3 regions of the Mesorhizobium sp. M0152 genome follow, and region 3 is predicted to be linked to each of the others. Evidence: predicted binding sites of a transcription regulator. Region 3 holds the regulator's gene; each other region holds the start of a gene.
The links. Region 3 encodes PhoB, which activates phosphate uptake and scavenging genes when phosphate is short. Its sites were predicted from a motif close to TGTCATNNANCTGTCAT; they were not measured.
Positions count from the first base shown of each region.

Region 1 (7,138 bases), on a different contig from region 3:
AAATCGCGTTTCCTCGCCACCGTCAGCCATGAAATCCGCACGCCGATGAACGGCATCATGGGCATGGCGCGGCTCCTGGCCGACACCAGCCTGTCGCCGGAGCAGCAGACCTATGTCGGCGCCATCTCGACCTCGGCCAGCGCCTTGCTCGCCCTGATCGAGGATCTGCTCGACTACTCCAAGATCGAGGCCGGGCGCTTCGATCCGGAACCGCAGCCGATGTCCGTGCGCGAGATCGCCGACAACATCGTCGAGCTCCTGGCCGCGCGCGCCTTCGCCAAGGACATTGGTCTGGGTTGCCACGTCGAGCCTGACGTACCGCAGATGATCACGGCCGATCCAGGCCGTGTCAGGCAGGTGCTGCTCAACCTCATCGGCAACGCCATCAAATTCACCGACAGCGGTGGTGTGCTGGTCAGCATCGCGCGCGCCCGCACGGAGACGACCGATCGCATCTGCTTCACCATCGCCGATACCGGCCCCGGCCTGCGCGACGAGGACATGGAGCGCATTTTCGAGGAGTTCGAGCAGGCCGACGGCACCTCGACGCGCACCCATGGCGGGGCGGGTTTGGGACTTGCCATTTCCAGGCGCCTGGTGGCCGCCATGGGCGGCACGATTTCGGTCTCCAGCCGGCTTGGCCAGGGATCGGAATTCGTCTTCGAAATTCCCGCCATTTCGGCCACCGAGCCGCCACAGAGCCGGCTGAACGCGCTTGCCGGCAGGCGCGCGGTGATCCTGTCCAAGAATGCCACCGAGGCCGACGCCATCGCAATGACCATTCGTGCCAGCGGCGGCGCGGCCGATGTCTCCACCACGGTCGCGCAGGCCGCGTCCTTAGCCGACGGCTGCGACGTGCTTCTGATCGATGCGGCGATGGAAGGCGGTGACGGCAGGCTGCTCAAGCGGCTACGCCAGAGCGGTTTTTCCGATTGCGAGGCGATTACGCTGATCGCGCCGACCGATCGCGGCATGCTTGGCGAATTCCGCGCCAACGGTTATGCGACCTTCCTTGCCCGACCGGTGCGCGGCGGGACACTTTTGCGTGTCCTTCTGAGCAGCCATGCGCCGGCACCTGCCCAGCCGCAGCCGGAAAAGCGCCGCACCGCGGCGTTTCGCGCCGCCGGCGACCGCCAACAGGGCCTGTCCGTGCTGATAGCCGAGGACAATGACATCAACGCCATGCTTGCCCGCGCCACGCTGCTGAAAGCGGGGCATCGGGTCAAGGTGGTCGGCAACGGCAAGGCCGCCGTCGAGGCCGTCATCGGCGCCGGGCACAAGCAGCGTTTCGATGTGGTGCTGATGGACCTGCACATGCCGGTCATGGACGGGCTGGACGCCATTGCCGCCATTCGCCGCCATGAGGAGGAAACAGCCGTGCCGCCGGTGCCGATCATGGTGCTGTCGGCAGACAGCCAGGAAAAAACCCGCCATGCCGTGCTTGCCCACGGCGCCAGCGGCTTCGTCACCAAGCCGCTCGACCCCGACGCCCTGGTCAACGCCGTCGAAGGACAGGTCGCCGCCTGAGCCGGTTTTCTCCGGCACGCGGGCGACAGTTCCTTATGTAGCATAGCCGGTTGACCGCATTCGCCAGCCGACGAAGTATTGCCCGCGACCTCGTATCACGGTACTGTCACAATCCTGTTGCACCTACACCGTATCCCCGTGCCAAGAGGGATGGCTCGAAGGAGAATCACTCGTGCATACAGTTATGCCGGAATGTGACACTCGGCCGAACGGCAGCAGCGCCTTGCTCGCCGGACGTAAGGTCGATTCCGTCATGAAGGGCGCAGCACTCGGCCGCATAGGCAATCTCGAAGTGCGGCTCGCCCGCAACGAGGCCGAGATCGCGGCCGCGCAGGAAGTGCGCTACCGGGTGTTCTACGACGAACTAGGCGCCAGGAAGGATCTGTTTCCGGTGCAGGATCGCCGTGATGCCGACCGGTTCGATCCCCACTGCGACCATCTGCTCGTCTTCGACACCTCGCTTTCCGGCCCCGAACACCGCCGCATCGTCGGCACTTACCGGCTGCTGCGGCAAGAGATCGCGGCCGCCGCAGGAGGCTTTTATTCCGAAGGCGAATTCGAGCTGACCAAGCTCATCGCCCGCCACCCAGGCCAGCGCTTTCTCGAACTCGGCCGCTCCTGCGTATTGCCCGAATACCGCTCCAAGCGCACCATCGAGGCGTTGTGGCAAGGCATCTGGGCCTACATAAACCATTACGAAATCGGTGTGATGACCGGCTGCGCCTCCTTCCACGGCACCGTGCCGGCGGCGCATGCCGAGGCGCTCACCTATCTTGCCCACCATTGCCGGACCAACTCGGCCTGGGACGTGCGCGCCGTGTCGGGGCGCTACTGCTCGATGGATCTGATGCCGATCGAGGCAGTCAATGCCAAGGCAGCGATTGCGGCAATGCCGCCTTTGGTCAAGGGTTACCTGCGCGTCGGCGCCCGCATCGGCGACGGCTGCGTCGTCGACCGCGAATTCTCGACGGTCGACGTCTTCGTGGTGATGCCGGTCAAGGAAATCGGCGCCCGCTACGTCAACTACTATGGCGGAGAGGCGCAGCGCTTCGCTGCCTGATGCTGGCGAATAGCGAGAGCTACGCCGCAATTCTGCGAACTGCTACTCCCTACTCGCCCTCATTCTCACGGAATATCTTCCGGCCGTCGACCGGGCCGGCTCTTGTAGGACGGAAAGGCCCAGCCGAATTTGAGCGCGCCGCCGCGCACCACGAAGGCCGCGGCAAAGCCGATCAGCCCAGACGCCAGGGGCGGCAGCCCGGCAAGATCCCCGAGCGTGAACAGGGCCGCACCGGCGAGTGCCGCGGTAACGTAGATTTCAGGCCGCAAGAGCACCGACGGTTCGCCGGCCAGCAGATCGCGCAGGATACCGCCGAAGGTGGCAGTGAGCACGCCGGTGATGGTCGCAACGACCGGCGAACCAGTGATGGCAAGGCCTTTGGCGGCGCCCATCACCGAAAACGCAGCCAGACCGACAGCGTCGAGCCAAAGCAGCAATTTCCAGCGCGACTCGACCCGGTGCGCGCTGAAGAAGACCAACGCCGCAACCGCCGCGCAGATCAGCACATAGCTGGGGTTGGCGACCCAGAACACCGGCAGGTTGAGGATGACATCGCGAAACGTACCGCCGCCGATTCCGGTGACGCTGGCCAGGAACAGGAAACCGATGATGTCGATCTGCTTGCGCGAGGCGGCAAGCGCCCCGGTCGCGGCGAAGACGGCAACGCCGGCATAGTCGAGAAGCGCGATCGGGTTCATGGCGGGCCAAGGAAATAGGGAATAGGGAATAGGATTAGAATTATCACGAAGCCGTACGATTGATACGGCTCCGTTTACCTACTGCCCTACTGCCCTACTGCCTATTCCCTATTCCCTTGACTTACGCATCCTTCTCGGCCTGCTCATTGACCGGTCCCGGCTCGACAGGCGCTTCGGAAGCCGCGACCTTCGGGCCGCCCTTGGCTACGCCGACCATGGCCGGGCGCAGCACGCGCTCGCCGATCGAATAGCCCGGCTGCACGACCTGGACCACCGTGTTGGCCGGCACGTCGGGATTGGGTACTTCGAACATCGCCTGATGGAAATTGGGATCGAACTTCTCGCCTTCGGGAGTAAGCTTCTTGACCCCGTGCCGCTCCAGGGCCGACAGCATGGCGCGCTCGGTCAGGTCGACGCCTTCGATCAGCGCCTTGAAGCCGGCATCGCCCGATGCTTTGGCCTCGGCCGGTATGGCGTCGAGCGCCCGGCGCAGATTGTCCGACACCGACAGCATGTCGCGGGCGAAATTCGCAACCGCGTAGGTGCGCGCGTCATGCACGTCACGCGCGGTGCGGCGGCGCAGGTTTTCCATCTCGGCCGCTACGCGCAGCGCGCGGTCCTTCAATTCCTCGTTTTCCTTCAGCAACCGCACGAGCGCTTCATAATCGCCGTCGACGCCACCTTCCGTGCGCTCGGCATTGGCCTCGGTCGGCTCGACCTCATCTGGCGCGCGTTCGTCTTTTGCCTGGTCGCTCATCGCCGTTTCCCATCATTTCGAATAGTGTGGATTTTGTGCCCGATATCGAGGTTCGGCAGCCAAAAATCAAGGGGTAAGCACGGTTGGAGGCCATCGGCCGGAACGCGGCTGCAACGGCGCGATTGCTTCGATCTTAATTCAAATTTTACCATAGCCCTCGGCGTTGCTTGCCACGACCCCGTGATCGGGGAACCATTTGCCTGCCGGAGGAGTTTCGCAGCCGACACAGGATTCCAAGTGATGAGCCGCAACAAGGGCGAAAAAGGAGAAAGGCTCGCCGTCGAGATCAGGCGTCAGTTCGGCACCGAAGCGATGAAGCGCTTTCTGCGGACCCTGCCGGCGTTTCGCGCGGAAGTCGAGATTCCCGAACGTTTCAGGGAACAGCTCAAGCGCCTCGACAGCGTGGAAAGCAACATCGCCGTCGGCCGCCAATAGCGACATGGTCGATTCATGGCGCCGAGCCCGGGTTTCACATCCGATCCGTCGCGCGACAATTACGCACAGTAACTTTGCGTGATCTTGGCTTGCGGTCGGCCCCGCCGCCGCCTATGTTTTACGATGAACATGATTTCCCCCGAGGCGGCGGCCAACAGCAAGCGCGCATGGCTCAAAGTTCTGGCGCGCTACAAGAAGCCTGACCGGCGGCGCAGCGCCATCGAACTTGCCATCACACTCATCCCTTTCGTTACGCTCTGGGCGCTCTCCTCGGCTGCCTATGCCTATGGCCACTGGTGGGGATTGATCCTCATTCTCCCGGCGGCGGGGTTCCTGGTGCGGATATTCATGATCCAGCACGATTGCGGCCATGGTTCCTTCTTCGCCAATCGCTATGCCGACGACTGGATCGGCCGCGCGCTTGGCGTTCTCACGCTGACGCCTTACGACTGCTGGCGGCGCGCGCATGCGACGCATCATGCCAGCGCCGGCAATCTGGACGAGCGCGGCGTCGGCGACATCAGGACACTGACCGTAGCCGAATACCGACAGATGTCATGGCGAGGCCGCCTCGCCTATCGTCTTTATCGCCACCCTCTGGTGATGTTCGGACTGGGGCCGATCTGGCTGTTCATCTTCGAGCAACGACTGCCCCTGGGCATGATGCGGGGCGGCCTGACGCCCTGGGTGTCTTCAATGACCACCAATCTCGCCATTGCCATTTCCGCGGCCGTTCTCATCTGGTTCGTCGGTCCGGGCGCGTTCCTGGTTGTCCATCTGCCGATCGTCATCCTCGCTGGTTCGGCCGGCATCTGGCTGTTCTACGTCCAGCATCAGTTCGAAGAGACGCAATGGGCGAACGATTCCGAATGGGAGTTCCAGCACGCCGCCTTGCACGGCTCGTCCTATTATGACCTGCCGCCGCTGCTGAACTGGTTCACCGGCAATATCGGCGTCCACCATGTCCACCATCTCTCCGCCAAGGTGCCGTGCTACCGGCTGCAGGAAGTGCTGCGGGATTATCCGGAGCTGCGCGGCATTGGCCGCATCACACTGCTGGAAAGCCTGCGCTGCGTAAAACTCGCACTGTGGGACGAAAACCGCCGCAAGCTGGTGTCGTTCCGCGAAGCGCTGGCAATTTAGGGCAATTCCAGGAAAAGTGCGCAACGGATCTCGGTCCGGGCGTAAAACCGGAGACAGAGCGGTTCGACGCTTCCGTGGAGCCGTGAACCGCTAGCCGGATCGCCGCGCCATGGGCGCGGCGGCTTGGCGATTTCCCTGTTTAGGCCGCCTGGCGCTCATCGCGCATCAATATCTCGCCATGGCGGATTTCGGTGCCCAATACCTTCAGGCATTCGCGGATGAAATTGGACAGGCCCGGCCAGCCCTTGGCCGAAACGAGATTGCCGTCGACATGGGCGCCTGTGGGGGCCACGTCGATATAGATGCCGCCGGCCAGCGTCACCTCGGGCTCGCAATAATGCAGTGCCGCCACTTCCCTGCCGCGCACCACTCCGTCGACCGCGATCAGGATCTGCACGCCATGGCAGATGGTGAAGATCGGCTTGCCGGCCTCGTGGAAATGCCGCACCAGCGCCTGCACGCGCTTGTCGATGCGGATGTATTCGGGGCCGCGCCCGCCCGCCGCGTAGACGGCGTCGTACTCCGCCGGCTTCACCTCGGCAAAAGTCTTGTTGAGGATGTAGTCGTGACCAGGCTTTTCCGTATAGGTCTGGTGACCCTCGAAATCGTGCAGCGACGTCTTCAGGACGTCACCCGCGTTCTTGTCGGGGCAGACGACGTGCACGGTATGGCCAACGGCATGCATGGCCTGTTCAAAGACGAAAATCTCATACTCCTCGCTGAACTCGCCAACGAGCATCAATATCTTCTTGCCAGCCATCCCGGTTCCTCCCTTGCGGCTATTTATTTCGCATTACGAAATAATAGGCCTAATCCTAAGGGGAGGACCGCGAAAGGGAAAGCGTGAATTGCACGATCGGTAAGACCAGAATGAGCAAGCCCTGGTTTGGGTAGAAGCTGTCTTCCGATCGCTATTAGCCAACGGCTGGTTCACCAAACGTTGCGGGACACCCGGGTCGGGAATCTTGAACTGTCGCGGCTCAGCTGTTGCGCATCCGCCGCCAGGAATACTTCGGCCCTTTAAGCTCCGGCACTTCGGCTGGTTGGTAATAGACCCCCAGCCCGCCGGTGCGGCCCTCTTCCAGACGCTTCAACAGCACCGGATTTGAGATCTCGAACTCGTCGAAGCCGAGACGCAGCATGTGCGGCAACTGATCGACCAGCACCTGCCCGGTGGCGCGCACAGCACCCTCGAAATGATGGCGGCCGCGCAGCAACTCGCCCTTGGAAAAGGAGCGGCCGTCGCTGAAGGCCGGGAAGGCCAGCGCCACCAGCGACAGCTGGTCAAGCAGATCCGCGATTTTCTCGAGTTGGTCGCCGGGCTGCAGCATGACGCCGATGCGCTCCTTGGCGGACCGGCGTACCTGCGGATCAAGATCGAGGAATGCCTGCAGCGGCAGAATGAAGCGGCCATTGCCCGACAGCGCGTCAGCGCTTTCGGCATGAGCCCACTCATCCTCGCGAAAACCCTTTGGGGTCCAGAGGCGGGTCTCTGGTGTCGTCGGTTCGGTCATCAAA
Region 1 covers NZ_JAMYTH010000031.1:791-7,928, forward strand. Annotated here, with positions in the region: gene NKJ26_RS24995 (response regulator) at 1-1,527, shown strand, start outside; gene olsB (l-ornithine N(alpha)-acyltransferase) at 1,700-2,587, shown strand; gene NKJ26_RS25005 (trimeric intracellular cation channel family protein) at 2,653-3,285, opposite strand; gene grpE (nucleotide exchange factor GrpE) at 3,407-4,042, opposite strand; gene NKJ26_RS25015 (hypothetical protein) at 4,181-4,483, opposite strand; gene NKJ26_RS25020 (fatty acid desaturase) at 4,601-5,620, shown strand; gene NKJ26_RS25025 (DJ-1/PfpI family protein) at 5,760-6,380, opposite strand; gene NKJ26_RS25030 (DUF934 domain-containing protein) at 6,601-7,134, opposite strand.
Region 1: olsB (l-ornithine N(alpha)-acyltransferase) is a predicted target of PhoB. The motif match lies at 1,632-1,648, and genes of this name have one in related genera.

Region 2 (7,138 bases), on a different contig from region 3:
GCTTTCCGACATGCCGAAGCATTCTACAGAATCCTGGAGCCGTTCCCGAAAGCGTTCTTCTCTATTGGAATTGACGAAAAACTGATGGAAGAGGCTTTCGAAAGCTGTCGATTGCCAAAGGCATATAGTAATCCTTATTTTCTTGCCTATTGGTTATTCTTAGACTACTTCGGTCAAAGTATTCATGTCACCAGGGTCAGCGAACCGGTTGAAGTTATCTTCGACAAACAGAACGCTTTGGAAAGCTTGCCGCAGAACCATTGGGAAGAGTATGTCGCCTCTGTTGGTGAGGACATTTAGTATCTTGAATAAAAGACCGCGCTTTGAGAAAGATGAAGATTTTCTCCCTCTTCAGGCAGCCGATCTAGCGAGTTGGTTTGTAAGGAAATACTGGCATGAAAAAGGGAACCTTCGACATCCAATGAGCAACCCATTTCCTTGGAAATTAAAAGGAACGTTTTATGGGCTGACGGCCACACCAGACAAAAGTGAGATTTCTCGAAAACTTCAAAAAATCAGAGAACAATTTATCGAGAGATATGGAATATCGGAAGATGATGCCGAAGGCTACGACTTCAGTCATCTTTCGACAAAATTGTTGAGATAGCCTTCTCAAACTGCTTTCCACTTTCGTCTGCAGAAGCGGCTGCTGGTCGTCGACCGGACGCGGCGAAGGCCTTGCGCAAGCCGGCCCGGGATGGAGCGACGATCCGCATCGATCTGGCCGGCGAACCGGATCGGCGGGCCATCATCTCGGCTGCCGGCGGATGAATGAGAAAGGGGCGGAGCACTGGTGTACTCCGCCCCTCCTGACCGTTGGAAATCGAAAGATTACGCCGCGCCGACGACCTTGGACGATTTCTCGAAGCGCTTGCGCTCGTTGGGGTCCAGATAAAGCTTGCGCAGGCGGATCGTCTTCGGCGTCACTTCGACCAGTTCGTCGTCCTGGATCCAGGCCAGCGCGCGTTCCAGTGTCATGCGGATCGGCGGGGTGAGCTTGACCGCCTCGTCCTTGCCCGCGGCGCGGATGTTGGTCAGCTTCTTGCCTTTCAGCACGTTCACTTCGAGGTCGTTGTCTCTGCTGTGGATGCCGATGATCATGCCCTGATAGACCTTGACGCCGGGGTCGATGACCATCGGGCCGCGGTCTTCCAGGTTCCACATGGCATAGGCCACCGACTCGCCCTGCTCGTTCGAGATCAGGACGCCATTGGTGCGGCCGGGCAATTCGCCCTTGTAGGGCTCATAGGCGTGGAACAGCCGGTTCATCACGGCGGTGCCGCGCGTGTCGGTCAACAGTTCCGACTGGTAGCCGATCAGGCCGCGCGTCGGCGCGTGGAAGACGATGCGCTGGCGGTTGCCGCCGGACGGGCGCAGCTCGACCATCTCGGCCTTGCGCTCGGACATCTTCTGCACGACGACGCCGGCATGCTCCTCGTCGACGTCGATGACGACTTCCTCGACGGGCTCCAAAAGTTCGCCGTTTTCGCCCTTCTGCATGACGACGCGCGGACGCGACACGGCAATTTCGAAGCCTTCGCGGCGCATCGTCTCGATCAGCACGGCCAGCTGCAATTCACCGCGGCCGGAGACGAAGAACGAGTCCTTGTCGGGCGATTCCTCGATCTTCAGCGCGACATTGCCTTCGGCCTCGCGCAGCAGTCGGTCGCGGATGACGCGGCTGGTCACCTTGTCGCCTTCGGTACCGGCGAGCGGGCTGTCGTTGACGAGGAACGACATGGTCACGGTCGGCGGATCGATCGGCTGCGCATGCAGCGCCTCGGTCACCGCCAGGTCGCAGAACGTGTCGGCGACGGTGCCCTTCGACAGGCCGGCGATGGCGACGATGTCGCCCGCCTGCGCTTCTTCGATCGGCTGGCGCTCAAGGCCGCGGAAGGCGAGGATCTTGGAGATGCGGCCGGTTTCGATCTGCGTGCCGTCATTGTGCAGCACCTTGACCGCCTGGTTCGACTTCAGCGTACCGCTCTCGATACGGCCGGTTATGATGCGACCGAGGAACGGGTTGGCTTCCAGGATGGTGCCGATCATGCGGAACGGGCCGGGATGCACGGTCGGCGCCGGCACATGCTTGATGACGAGATCGAACAGCGGTGCCAGCTGCTGGTCCTTCGGACCTTCGGGATTTTCGGAAACCCAGCCATCGCGGCCCGAACCGTAGAGGATCGGAAAATCGAGCTGTTCGTCGGTGGCGTCGAGCGCCGCGAAGAGGTCGAACACCTCGTTGACCACCTCGACATGGCGAGCGTCCGGCCGGTCGATCTTGTTGATGACGACGATCGGCTTGAGGCCGACCTTGAGTGCCTTGCCGACGACGAACTTGGTCTGCGGCATCGGCCCTTCGGCGGCGTCGACCAGCACGATGGCCGAATCCACCATCGACAGGATGCGTTCGACTTCGCCGCCGAAATCGGCGTGGCCGGGCGTGTCGACGATGTTGATGCGGGTGTCCTTCCAGTCGACCGAGGTCGCCTTGGCCAGGATGGTGATGCCGCGTTCCTTTTCGAGGTCGTTGGAATCCATGGCGCGCTCGGCGACGCGCTGGTTGTCGCGGAAGGAGCCGGACTGCTTCAAAAGCTGATCGACCAGGGTGGTCTTTCCATGGTCGACGTGCGCGATGATCGCGATATTACGGAGTTTCATGTTCTGGTCTCGGGAGCGTTGCAGGCAGCAAGCCAAATGGCGCCGCCTCTTTCGGTTGCGCGGCTCATACAGGGTTTTTCGCAATTGCGAAAGGGGAAGCGGAATACCAAATACTCATCAAATCTTAAGCATCCTCGTGCGAGATGATTTTGTTAACCAAGGTGGGAACCTTTTTTGGCCCCGGGCAGTTCGAACGTCATGACCGATCCAGTCACCAGATTGCAGCATATTCTCGCATGGGCCGCGCTTGCAGTGCTGCTTGCCGCCGGTGCGGCGCAATCGGCTGCGGCCCTGAAGGAAGCAAACCCGGCCTTGCCGCCGGAACCGCGGACGGCACAGCAGATGTTCGCCGACGCGCCCGACGGCGTCGATCCCATCGTTACCGGCCCCGTCAGCGCCGCCTTCAAGCAGCGGCAGAGGGACGCCGGCTGCGACAGCGCGGTGTGGCCGAAGATCCCGGCCGCCTGCTATCCGGACTGACTGCCGCCGGCGGGCGGTGATCGCCGTTCCGCCGTGATCCTTCGCCGCAGCGTTTCGACCGAAGCCAAATTCTTACGCCGAGCGCACAGGATCCAGCGTCACCTTGTAGAGCTCGTTGTCGTCGCGATCCATCAGCCGCACGGTCAGTTGCTCGCTGGCGCCGCTAATATCGACCAGACCGAAGAATTGCAGCCCGGCCGATGGCGGCAGGTTCTGTCCCTGCTCGGCGGTCGGCGCCTTGATGAATTTCAGCTCCGGACCAAACGTCATGTCGAAATCGTTCGGACCGAACGTGCCGGCATGGATCGGGCCCGAGACGAATTCCCAGAACGGATTGAAATCCTGGAACCGCGCCTTGTCGGGATTGTAGTAATGCGCGGCGGTGTAATGCACGTCGGCCGTCAGCCAGACGGTGTTGGCGATGCCAGCGTTCTTGATGTAGCGAAGCAGGTCGGCGATTTCAAGCTCGCGGCCCTTTGGCAGGCCGTTGTCGCCATTGCTGACGGCTTCCGCGCCTGACTTCTTGGCGGCGTCGTCCCAGACGACGAGGCCCAGCGGCATGTCGGCGGCGATGATCTTCCAGGTCGCCTTGGAATTCGCCAGCTCGCGCTTCAGCCACTTCGTCTGCTGCTCGCCAAGCATGCGCGATTGCGGCGTCATCTCGTCCTGCATGTCGGGGCCGTTGGGGCCACGATAGGAACGCATGTCGAGGAAGAACACATCGAGCAGCGGTCCGTAGGCAATTTTGCGATAGACCCGGCCCGGCTCCGACGGCTCGTAGCGGATCGTCGTCATCTCATGGAAGGCGCGCGCCGCACGCGCCGCCAGCACATGGATGGATTTCTCCGTATAGCGGTTGTCGGCGCTCAGGTCCTTCGAATCCGACCAGTTGTTCAGCACCTCGTGGTCGTCCCACTGGTAGAAGGTCGGGCAGATGGCGCTGAGCCCCAGCACGTGCCTGTCCATCATGTTGTATTTCCACTGGTCCCGATATTCGTCCAGCGTCTCGGCGACCTTGCGCTTGCCGTCGATCAGCACGACATTTTTCCACTTGCCGCCGCCGGCCAGGTCGACCTCCTCCTTCATGGCGCCGTCGGCATAGATGGTGTCGCCCGAATGCAGGAAGAAATCGGGCGTGTGCTTGCCGATCGTGGCGTAGGTTTTCATGCCGGTCTCGTCGATGCCCCAGCCCTGACCCGCGGTATCGCCCGACCAGGCGAATCTGATGTCGCGCTTGGAAGCAGGCGCGGTGCGGAAACGGCCGACGATCGGCTCCGAGACGACGTTGATGTCGGCGAGGTCGGCCGCTGTCATTCGATAAAAAATGTCCTGATCGGAGGCGAGATCGGTGAGCAGCCGCTTCACCGTGTGGTCGCTGGCCGGCGACGTGTCGAGCGGCGCGAGCCTGGTGGCGTCGGTGAAATTTTCCGTCGACGACACTTCGTACATGACGCGCGACGGGCGATCCGTGCGCGTCCACACCATGCCGCTGGTGGCATCGACATCGCCGGACTGGACGCCATAGGTGAAAGCCGGGCGCTGGTTGGCGCGCGAATAATAGGGCAGCGCCAGGCTCGAAACGCCGACCAGGCCAGCGGCGCTGGCGGAAGTGACGAAAGCGCGGCGGGTCATCGAGAGCTTGTTCATGGCTGTCTCCTGGATGGCGTTGAACGTTGCCATCAAGGTCCAGCGTCAATGTTTCAGGCGCATCTCGAAATCGTGAAGGTTTGATAACAGTGAACAGGCAAGCCGCCGGTCTCCCCCAGAGGGCAGAGATCGGCAGCATTGCCTACGGCGCCGCAATAACGGCGATTACGCCGCCTGCGGCTCCGGATCAAAGGCTGGCCGGCTGGTGTTGATCAGCAGCGAAATACACGCCGCGGCAATCGCCGTCATGCCGGCGATGAGGAAGGCCAGCTCGTAATTGCCTTGCAGTTCGCGCATGGTGCCGCCGAAAGCAGCAGCGGTCGCAGCACCGACCTGGTGGCCGGCAACGATCCAGCCGAACACGATCGGGCCGCTGCGGTCGCCGAAGGCTTCGTTGGCGAGCCTGAGCGTCGGCGGCACGGTGGCGATCCAGTCGAGGCCGTAGAGCACGGCAAAGATGATCAGGCTGGTCGCCGAGAAGCCGGAATAAGGAAGATAGATCAGCGACAGACCACGGATGCCGTAGTAGACGCCGAGCAGCTTGCGCGGATCGAAGCGATCGGTGAGCCAGCCCGACAGCGTCGTGCCGATCAGGTCGAAGATGCCCATCATCGACAGCAGGCCGGCGGCCTGCACCTCGCCAATGCCCATGTCGCCGCAGAAGGCGATCAGATGTGTGCCGACAAGCCCGTTGGTGGTGAAGCCGCAGACGAAGAAGGTGGCGAACAGGTACCAGAACACCCGCGTGCCGGCGGCGCGGCGCAGCGTCGAGAGCGTATGGGCGAGGAAATTGCCTTGCGATGCCGGCGAGGTCGGCGGCACGTCATCCGCCTCGGCGCCATAACGCACCATGCCGATCGACGCCGGCCGCTCCGGCACCAGCAGCCAGACCAGCGGCAGAAGGCAGGCGGTGGCAATGGAAATGGCTATGGCGACCGGCTTCCAGCCGCCCGACTGGGCGAGCGCGGCAAGCAGCGGCAGAAACACCAGCAGGCCGGTGGCGCTGGAGGCCGACATCAAGCCCATCACCAGGCCGCGATTGGTCTTGAACCAGCGATTGACGATGGTGGCGCCGAGCACCGTGGCGACCGCGCCTGAACCGATGCCGGAAAACACGCCCCAGGTGATCAGCAGATGCCACGGCTTGGTCATCAACAGGCTGAGCGCCGTCGAGCCCGACATCACCACCAGCGAGGCAAGCAGCGTGCGGCGCAGCCCGATCCGCTCCATCAACGCCGCCGCGAACGGCCCGGTCAGACCGTAGAGGAAGATGCCGACGGCGGCAGCCAGGGAAACGACGTCGCGCCGCCAGCCGAAGCTGTTTTCCAGCGGCAACATCATGACGGAGGGCGCGGAACGCATCCCGGCCGCGATCAGCAGGCAGAGGAAGATGACGCCAACCACGACGAAAGCGTAGCGCTGGCCAAATGGACGGGATTGAGTTATCATGTTACTGACCGGTACGTTGCAAGATGGGAGCATGTATACGTACCGATCGGTAACATTGTCAATCGAGACTCGCCATGCGAACGGACAAAAATATTGAACTGACCATCAGCGACGGACATGCACCGGCTCCTCCGAAGGCTGCCAAGAAGATCCTCGATGTGGCATACGACCTGTTCTACCGGCGAGGCATCAGGGCGATCGGCGTCGACGAGATCGTCAAGCGCGCCGGCGTCACCAAGCCGAGCCTCTACCGCAGCTTTCCTTCCAAGGACGAACTGGCCGCTTCCTACCTCAGGCAATACGATCTCGAGTTCTGGGAGCGCTTCGACGAGGCGGTGAACGCCCATCCCGGCGATCCGCGCGCGCAGATCCGCGCCTTCCTGACGCGGGTCGGCAAGCGCACGCAGCGCCCGGATTACCGCGGCTGCGGCATGACCAACGCGGCGGTGGAGTACCCCGAGCGCGGTCATCCGGCGCGCCTCGTCAGCGAGGCCAACAAGCAGGAACTGCGCCGCCGGCTGCGCGCCATGGCAGCGGCGATGGGCGCGCAAGACGCCGACACGCTGGGCGATGGGCTGCTGCTCCTGATCGAGGGTGCCTATATCAGCGGCCAGTTGTTCGGCCTCGGCGGCCCGGCGCATACGGTTGCCCGCAACGCCGACCTGCTGATCGAAGCGAGCTTGAAGAAATAGCGACAGGCGCTACGCTGGGTCCCCTGCAACGGAGACGTCCGCGATGCGCAGCCTGCTGATCCCGCTCATCCTCGCCGGCGCCTGCCAGGCGGCACATGCCGGCGACATATCGAGCGCCTACACCGAGCTCGACTGGAAGAAGGACTGCGTGACCTACGCTCAGGCGGAACAGGGCGACGGCGATTGGTCCGATCTCGCCTGTTCGGGCT
Region 2 covers NZ_JAMYTH010000008.1:13,255-20,392, reverse strand. Annotated here, with positions in the region: gene NKJ26_RS10865 (hypothetical protein) at 1-300, shown strand, start outside; gene NKJ26_RS10860 (hypothetical protein) at 305-607, shown strand; gene typA (translational GTPase TypA) at 832-2,661, opposite strand; gene NKJ26_RS10850 (hypothetical protein) at 2,860-3,141, shown strand; gene NKJ26_RS10845 (alkaline phosphatase D family protein) at 3,214-4,788, opposite strand; gene NKJ26_RS10840 (MFS transporter) at 4,954-6,237, opposite strand; gene NKJ26_RS10835 (TetR/AcrR family transcriptional regulator) at 6,312-6,929, shown strand; gene NKJ26_RS10830 (hypothetical protein) at 6,973-7,138, shown strand, end outside.
Region 2: NKJ26_RS10845 (alkaline phosphatase D family protein) is a predicted target of PhoB. The motif match lies at 4,861-4,877, and genes of this name have one in related genera.

Region 3 (7,138 bases):
CTTCGATCTATCTTGAGGAATTCGCCAAAAAGAACCGTCTCACCGACCTGATCGAAGTCAACATCAACAATCTGGCGGCGGTGCCGTCGATCGTCTTCGGCCTGCTTGGACTCGCTGTGTTCATCAATTTCCTCGGCATGCCGCGCTCGGCCGCTTTCGTCGGCGGCCTGGTGTTGACGCTGATGACGCTGCCGACGATCATCATAGCCACGCGGGCCGCTTTGGCCGCCGTGCCGCCATCGATCCGCTCGGCGGCGCTCGGCCTTGGCGCGTCCAAGATGCAGATGGTGTTTCAGCACATCCTGCCGCTTGCCGCCCCCGGCATCCTCACCGGCACCATCATCGGCCTGGCGCGGGCGCTCGGCGAAACCGCGCCGCTGCTGCTGATCGGCATGGTCGCCTTCGTCGCCGACTATCCGAAGACGCCTTTCGATCCGGCCACGGCGCTGCCGGTGCAGATCTACATGTGGGCCAACGAGGCAGAGCGCGCCTTCGTCGAGCGCATGTCGGGTGCCATCATCATCCTGCTCGTCTTCCTCATGGCCATGAACATCACAGCGATCGTGCTGCGGCGCCGCTTCGAACGGCGCTGGTAAAAGAAGGCATCTGGTATGAACATCATGACCGAACAGTCCCTCGAAAACGCAGTGGGCGACAAGATGAGCGCCAAGTCGAACGAAGTGATCAAGATGCGCGGCGACAAGGTCGGCGTGTTCTACGGCGAGAAGCAGGCGCTGTTCGACGTCAATCTCGACGTCCGCCAGAACCAGGTGACGGCGCTGATCGGCCCCTCCGGCTGCGGCAAATCCACCTTCCTGCGTTGCCTCAACCGCATGAACGACACCATAGACTCGGCGCGGGTAACCGGCAGGATCACGTTGGACGACGAGGACATCTACGACAAAAACATCGACGTCGTCGAACTCAGAGCTCGCGTCGGCATGGTGTTCCAGAAGCCCAATCCGTTCCCGAAGTCGATATACGAGAACGTCGCTTACGGTCCACGCATCCACGGCTTGGCCAAGGGCAAGGCCGACATGGACCAGATTGTCGAATCGAGCCTGAAAAAGGCGGCGATCTGGAACGAGGTGAAGGATCGCCTGCAAGAGCCGGGCACCGGTCTTTCCGGCGGCCAGCAACAGCGCCTGTGCATTGCGCGCGCCATCGCGGTTTCGCCAGAGGTGATCCTTATGGACGAGCCCTGCTCGGCGCTTGACCCGATCGCCACCGCGCGCGTCGAGGAACTTATCGACGAATTGCGCCAGAACTACACGATCGTCATCGTCACCCACTCGATGCAGCAGGCAGCGCGTGTGTCGCAGCGCACGGCGATGTTCCATCTCGGCTATCTGGTCGAGGAGGGCGCTACCGACAAGATGTTCACCACTCCCGACGACAAGCGCACCCAGGACTATATCACCGGCCGGTTCGGTTGAGCAGTCCGGGCGAATTTACAGACACGAGGACAAGGTCATGGCCGAACACACAGTCGCAGCCTTCGACGAGGATCTAGGGCAGATCAGCAGGCTGATCAGCGACATGGGCGACCTCGCCAGTTCGATGGTCGGCGGCGCCACCAAAGCGCTGCTGAACACCGACAACGCTCTCGCGCAACGCGTCGTCTCCGATGACGCGATCATGGATGCGCGCCAGCGCGAGCTCGACGACCGCGCCATCACGCTGATCGCCAAGCGTCAACCGATGGCCGACGATCTGCGTCACGTCGTCGGCTCGATCCGCATGGCCGGCGACCTCGAACGCATCGGCGATCTTGCCAAGAACATCGCCAAGCGCGTCGGCACGGTCGGCCTCACCGCCACGCCGCGTGACCTGTCGCATTCCATCGATGCGATGGCGCAGCTGGTGCTGATCCAGGTGCAGGGCGTGATCGAGGAATATGCGGCGCGCGATGCCGCCGCGCTGACGACGCTGCGGGCCAACGACGAGCGCATCGACGTCAAATACACCTCGGTGTTCCGCGAACTGCTGACCTACATGATGGAAGATCCGCGCAACATCACCGCTTGCACGCATCTGTTGTTCTGCGCCAAGAATCTGGAACGCATCGGCGACCACGTGACCAACATCGCCGAAAATGCCTATTATGTCCTGACCGGTACGCAACTGCCCGCCAATCGTCCGAAGCAGGACGAAACGGCGATGTCGGCGCCGGCGGCCTGACGGCGGGGTGACCGGGCGATGATCGCGCCACGCATCATGGTGGTGGAGGACGAGGAGCCGTTAGGCGTGCTGCTCCGCTACAATCTGGAATCCGAGGGTTACCAGGTCGAGGTGGTGACGCGCGGCGACGAAGCCGAGATCCGGCTGCAGGAAAACGTGCCGGACCTTCTGGTGCTCGACTGGATGGTGCCGGCGGTTTCCGGCATCGAACTCTGCCGGCGCCTGCGAATGCGCGCCGAGACCGAGCGATTGCCGATCATCATGCTGACGGCGCGCGGCGAGGAAAGCGACCGCGTGCGCGGCCTTTCCACCGGGGCCGACGACTATCTGGTCAAGCCGTTCTCGACGCCGGAATTCATGGCCCGGGTCAAGGCGCTGCTGCGCCGCGCCAAGCCGGAAGTGCTGTCCAGCGTGCTCAAGGTCGGCGACATCGTGCTCGACCGCGAATCGCACCGGGTCTATCGCAAGAAAAGCGAGATCCGGCTCGGGCCGACCGAATTCCGCCTGCTCGAATTCATGATGCGCCATCCCGGCCGCGTGTTCTCGCGCAGCCAGCTGCTCGACAATGTCTGGGGCGAGACGATCTACATCGACGAGCGCACGGTGGACGTGCATGTCGGCCGGCTGCGCAAGGCGGTCAACAATGGCCGCATGCCCGATGTCATCCGCACCATTCGCGGCGCCGGCTACGCGATCAGGGAAGATTAGGTCTTTGGCGCGGAAGTTCCGTCAGATTGGGCTTCCGAAGGCGGGTCTCGGAGGTTTTGCGACTAGCCGAAAACGGCAGTCACTTCGTCATCCACGGGCGTAGCAAGGAGCGTAGCGACGCAGCGCAGACCCGAGGATCCTGTGCCGCGACTTCGGAGTGCTGCCACGATGCAGAATTCTGCTCCCCTGCACTCCACGACTACGGTCGCGGCAGGATCCCAGGGTCTCCGCGACGGAGCTTCGCTCCTGCTGCGCCCTGGGATGACGACATTGGGACGACTTCGGCAATATCCAAAATCGACGATGGTCTGCGGCATCGACGGCGGACGCCACTCAGGCTACGTTCTTTCCAGTGCCAGCTCTCGCCTGCACGCCAGGCGCGAAAATCTCCTGGTCGACGAAGGTCAGCGCGCGCATGGCGCAACCTTCCCTGATCAGCGGCAGTTCGTTGGGCTCGGTGTCGAAGGAAATCGATTCCGAGTGCTGGCCGCCGGCGGTCTGGGCGATGGCCTCGCGCAAGGCCGGCTCGATCAGGTCGAAAGCGGCGGCGCTGACGCCGACCATGGCGACAGGCGCCGGGTCGATCAGCGCGAACAGGCTGCCGAGGCCATAGCCGAGCGCCTCGCCGGCCTTGCGATAGGCCTCGCGCTCCGGTCCGTCTTTTTCGCGCGCCGAGGCCGCCAGCGTACGCATGTCGGCGTCGCTGACGTCGACCGGCTCGGTGTCCTCGCCAAGCTGCCTCGCATTGCGCCAGATCGCATAATTGCCGGCATAGGCCTCGACGCAGCCGCGCCGTCCGCAGCGGCAGAGCGCGCCGCCTGGCCGATGGATCATGTGGCCGAACTCGCCGCCCGAGGAATGGGTGCCGGTGAACAGTTCGCCTTTCAGCACCAGGCCCATGCCGATGCCGTGGGAAAGCAGGATGGCGATGAAGTCGTCGCGATAGCGCTGGGGATCGCGCCAGCGCAGCGCCACCGCCATCATGTTGCAGTCATTCTCCGTGGTGGCGGGAATGCCGAACTCGGCCTCGAGTATGTCGGCGAAGGCGATATCGGTCTGCGGCGTGATCGGCGACCACAGCATGGACCGCGCATCGGTGTCGGTGATGCCCTGGATCGCCAGCGCGATGCGGGCGACGCGCCGGACGTCGAGGTCGGGGTCCTCGATCCGGCGCCGCACGATGGCGACGCATTCGCCGATCAGCGCCTCGCGCGCCATGGTCAGCGTGTCCAGCCGGCGCTGCTCCTCGGCGATCACCTGGCCGGCATAGTCGATGACGGCGACGGACAGGAAGTTCAGCGACAGCACCACGGTCATCACCGCCGCCGCCTCCGGGTTGAGGCCGAGGCCGACCTGTGGGCGCCCGCGTTTCAGCGAGCCCGTCTCGCTCGGCTTGCCCTCGGTCAGGATGCCTTCGCCGATGAGGTCGGAGGAAATCGCCGATATGGTCGAGTGGCTGAGGCCGGTGGTCGCGGCGATCTCGGTGCGCGAGGGTTGGCTGGCACGGCGTACGGCCGCGATCACCATCGCCCGGTTGCGCCGACGCAAATCGTCGTGACGGATTCCGACCGACATGCTTCTCTCATATCCTCCCTGTCGCCGTGGTTCTTCCTGTCCCTCGAACGCTGCCGGCAACGTGGGCAAATACTGGCAGAAGCATGCGGTGCTGTCATTATTTATTCGGGGCTCGAAAAAAATTCGAGAGGACATCAAAATCCATCAGAATCGATGTTGACAGCGTTCCGGGGATGGACCAGTGTTTTTTCGAGGCTCGAAAAAATAGAGCCTCTGTGCCGGCCTTCGGGCCAGTTTGGTCGCGCCTTACGCGGCGCAGGGAGGATAACATGAGAAGATTCACAGCTGCCATCCTGGCGGGTGTCGCCATGTCGCTGACGCTTGCGTCGGTCGCCCAGGCGAAGGACAAGGTCATCGGCGTTTCGTGGTCCAACTTCCAGGAAGAGCGCTGGAAGACCGACGAAGCCGCCATGAAAACGGCGATCGAGGCAGCCGGCGACAAGTACATCTCCGCCGACGCGCAGTCCAATCCCGGCAAGCAGCTCACCGATGTCGAGAGCTTGATCTCGCAGGGCTCCAACTCGCTGATCATCCTGGCGCAGGATGCTTCGGCCATTGGCCCGGCGGTGCAGAAGGCGCTGGACGAAGGCATTCCGGTCGTCGGCTATGACCGGTTGATCGAGAACAAGGACGTCTTCTACCTGACCTTCGACAACAAGGAAGTCGGCCGCATGCAGGCCCGCGAAGTGTTCAAGGCCAAGCCGGAAGGCAACTATGTCTTCATCAAGGGCTCGGGTTCCGATCCGAATGCCGATTTCCTGTTCTCGGGCTCGATGGAAGTGCTCAAGGAGGCTATCGACAGCGGCAAGATCAAGAATGTCGGCGAGGCTTACACGGACGGCTGGCTGCCTGCCAACGCCCAGAAGAACATGGAACAGTTCCTGACCGCCAACGACAACAAGGTCGACGCCGTGGTCGCGGCCAATGACGGCACCGCCGGCGGCGTCGTCGCGGCGCTGACGGCGCAAGGTCTTGCCGGCACCGTGCCGGTCTCGGGCCAGGACGGCGACCACGCCGCGCTGAACCGCATCGCGCTCGGCACGCAGACCGTGTCGGTGTGGAAAGATGCTCGCGAGCTCGGCAAGACCGCCGCCGAGATCGCCTCGCAGCTGGCCGACGGCAAGAAGACGGCCGAGATCGCCGGCGCCAAGGACTTCACGACCCCGGGCGGCAACACCGTCAAGTCGCTGTTCCTGACCCCGGTTGCCATCACCAAGGATAATCTCAACCTCGTCATCGACGCAGGCTGGATCAAGAAGGACGAGGTCTGCGCGGGTGTCGCCGCCGGCAGCGTCGCGGCCTGCAACTAAAGGGCTGGCCTCTTCCTGCATTCTCAACGCCGCGGCCCCAAGCCGCGGCGTTTTCTCAAAAAGATTTGTTTTTCCGCATCAGGCGGATAGCTTCTAGGCTGGGTTTCGGTATCCGCGTCAGACGGCCAGCCGGTGCGAGGAAATCATGACCGACATCACGTCCACTACCCCGCAGGGCGACACCGCGCGCGCGTCGGAACTCGGCGCGGTCGCCCGGTTCCTGAAGGCGACCGAGATCGATACCCGCATGCTCGGCATGATCGGCGCGCTGCTGGTCATCTGGATCGGGCTGCACGTCATTTCCAGCCTGCGCCTCGGCGTCAATCCGTTCGATTTCGACAGTCGTACCTTTCTCACGCCGCGCAATCTGTGGAACCTGTCGGTGCAGACATCCGCGGTCGCCATCATGGCCTGCGGCATGGTGCTGGTGATCGTCATGCGCAATATCGACCTGTCCGTCGGCTCCGCCGAGGGCTTGATCGGCATGGTGATGGGCTTTGCGCAAGTGCATTTCCTGGTGCGGTTTGTCGGGCTCGAACTCGGCAATCCGTGGATCTGGGTTCTGGCGCTGGTCATCGGCCTGGCGCTCGGCTTGCTGATCGGCGCTTTTCAAGGTTTCATCATCGCCTATCTCGAAGTGCCGGCCTTCATCGTGACGCTTGGCGGCTTGCTGGTCTGGCGCGGTGCCGCCTGGTGGATCACCAGCGGCCAGACCGTGGCGCCGCTCAATGCCACCTTCCAGTTGATGGGCGGTGGACCGGCGGGATCGATCGGCGCGACATGGAGCTGGGTCGTCGGGATCGTCGCTTGCCTTGGCGTGGTGTTTGCGCTGTTCAATGGACGGGTGCAGCGCAAGCGGTTTCGTTTTCCGCTGCGTCCGATCTGGGCCGAGACGCTGCTCGGCGCGGTCACCTGCGCCGTCATCATGGGAGCCGTGTGGCTGGCCAACTCCTATCCCTGGCCTGTCGGCATCGTGAACCGATACGCGGCCGCCAACAACATCACCGTGCCCGAGGGCGGCCTGTTCATTGCCCATGGCATCGCCATACCGGTGCTGATGGCGATCGCCGTCGGGCTGGTCATGACCTTCATCACCAAACGCACCCGTTTCGGCCGCTATGTCTTTGCCATCGGCGGCAACCCGGAAGCCGCCAATCTCGCCGGCATCAACACGCGCTGGATCACCATGAAGGTGTTCATGATCATGGGGGTGTTGGCCACGATCGCCGCCGCGATCTCGTCGGCCCGGCAGAATTCGGCCACAAATGCGCTCGGGACGCTCGACGAACTGCTGGTCATCGCGGCCGCCGTCATCGGCGGCACGTCGCTTGCCGGCGGCTCGGGAACGATCATCGGGGCCATGC
Region 3 covers NZ_JAMYTH010000021.1:98,037-105,174, reverse strand. Annotated here, with positions in the region: gene pstA (phosphate ABC transporter permease PstA) at 1-596, shown strand, start outside; gene pstB (phosphate ABC transporter ATP-binding protein PstB) at 612-1,436, shown strand; gene phoU (phosphate signaling complex protein PhoU) at 1,474-2,181, shown strand; gene phoB (phosphate regulon transcriptional regulator PhoB) at 2,200-2,889, shown strand; gene NKJ26_RS20955 (ROK family protein) at 3,223-4,464, opposite strand; gene xylF (D-xylose ABC transporter substrate-binding protein) at 4,734-5,774, shown strand; gene NKJ26_RS20945 (sugar ABC transporter permease) at 5,920-7,138, shown strand, end outside.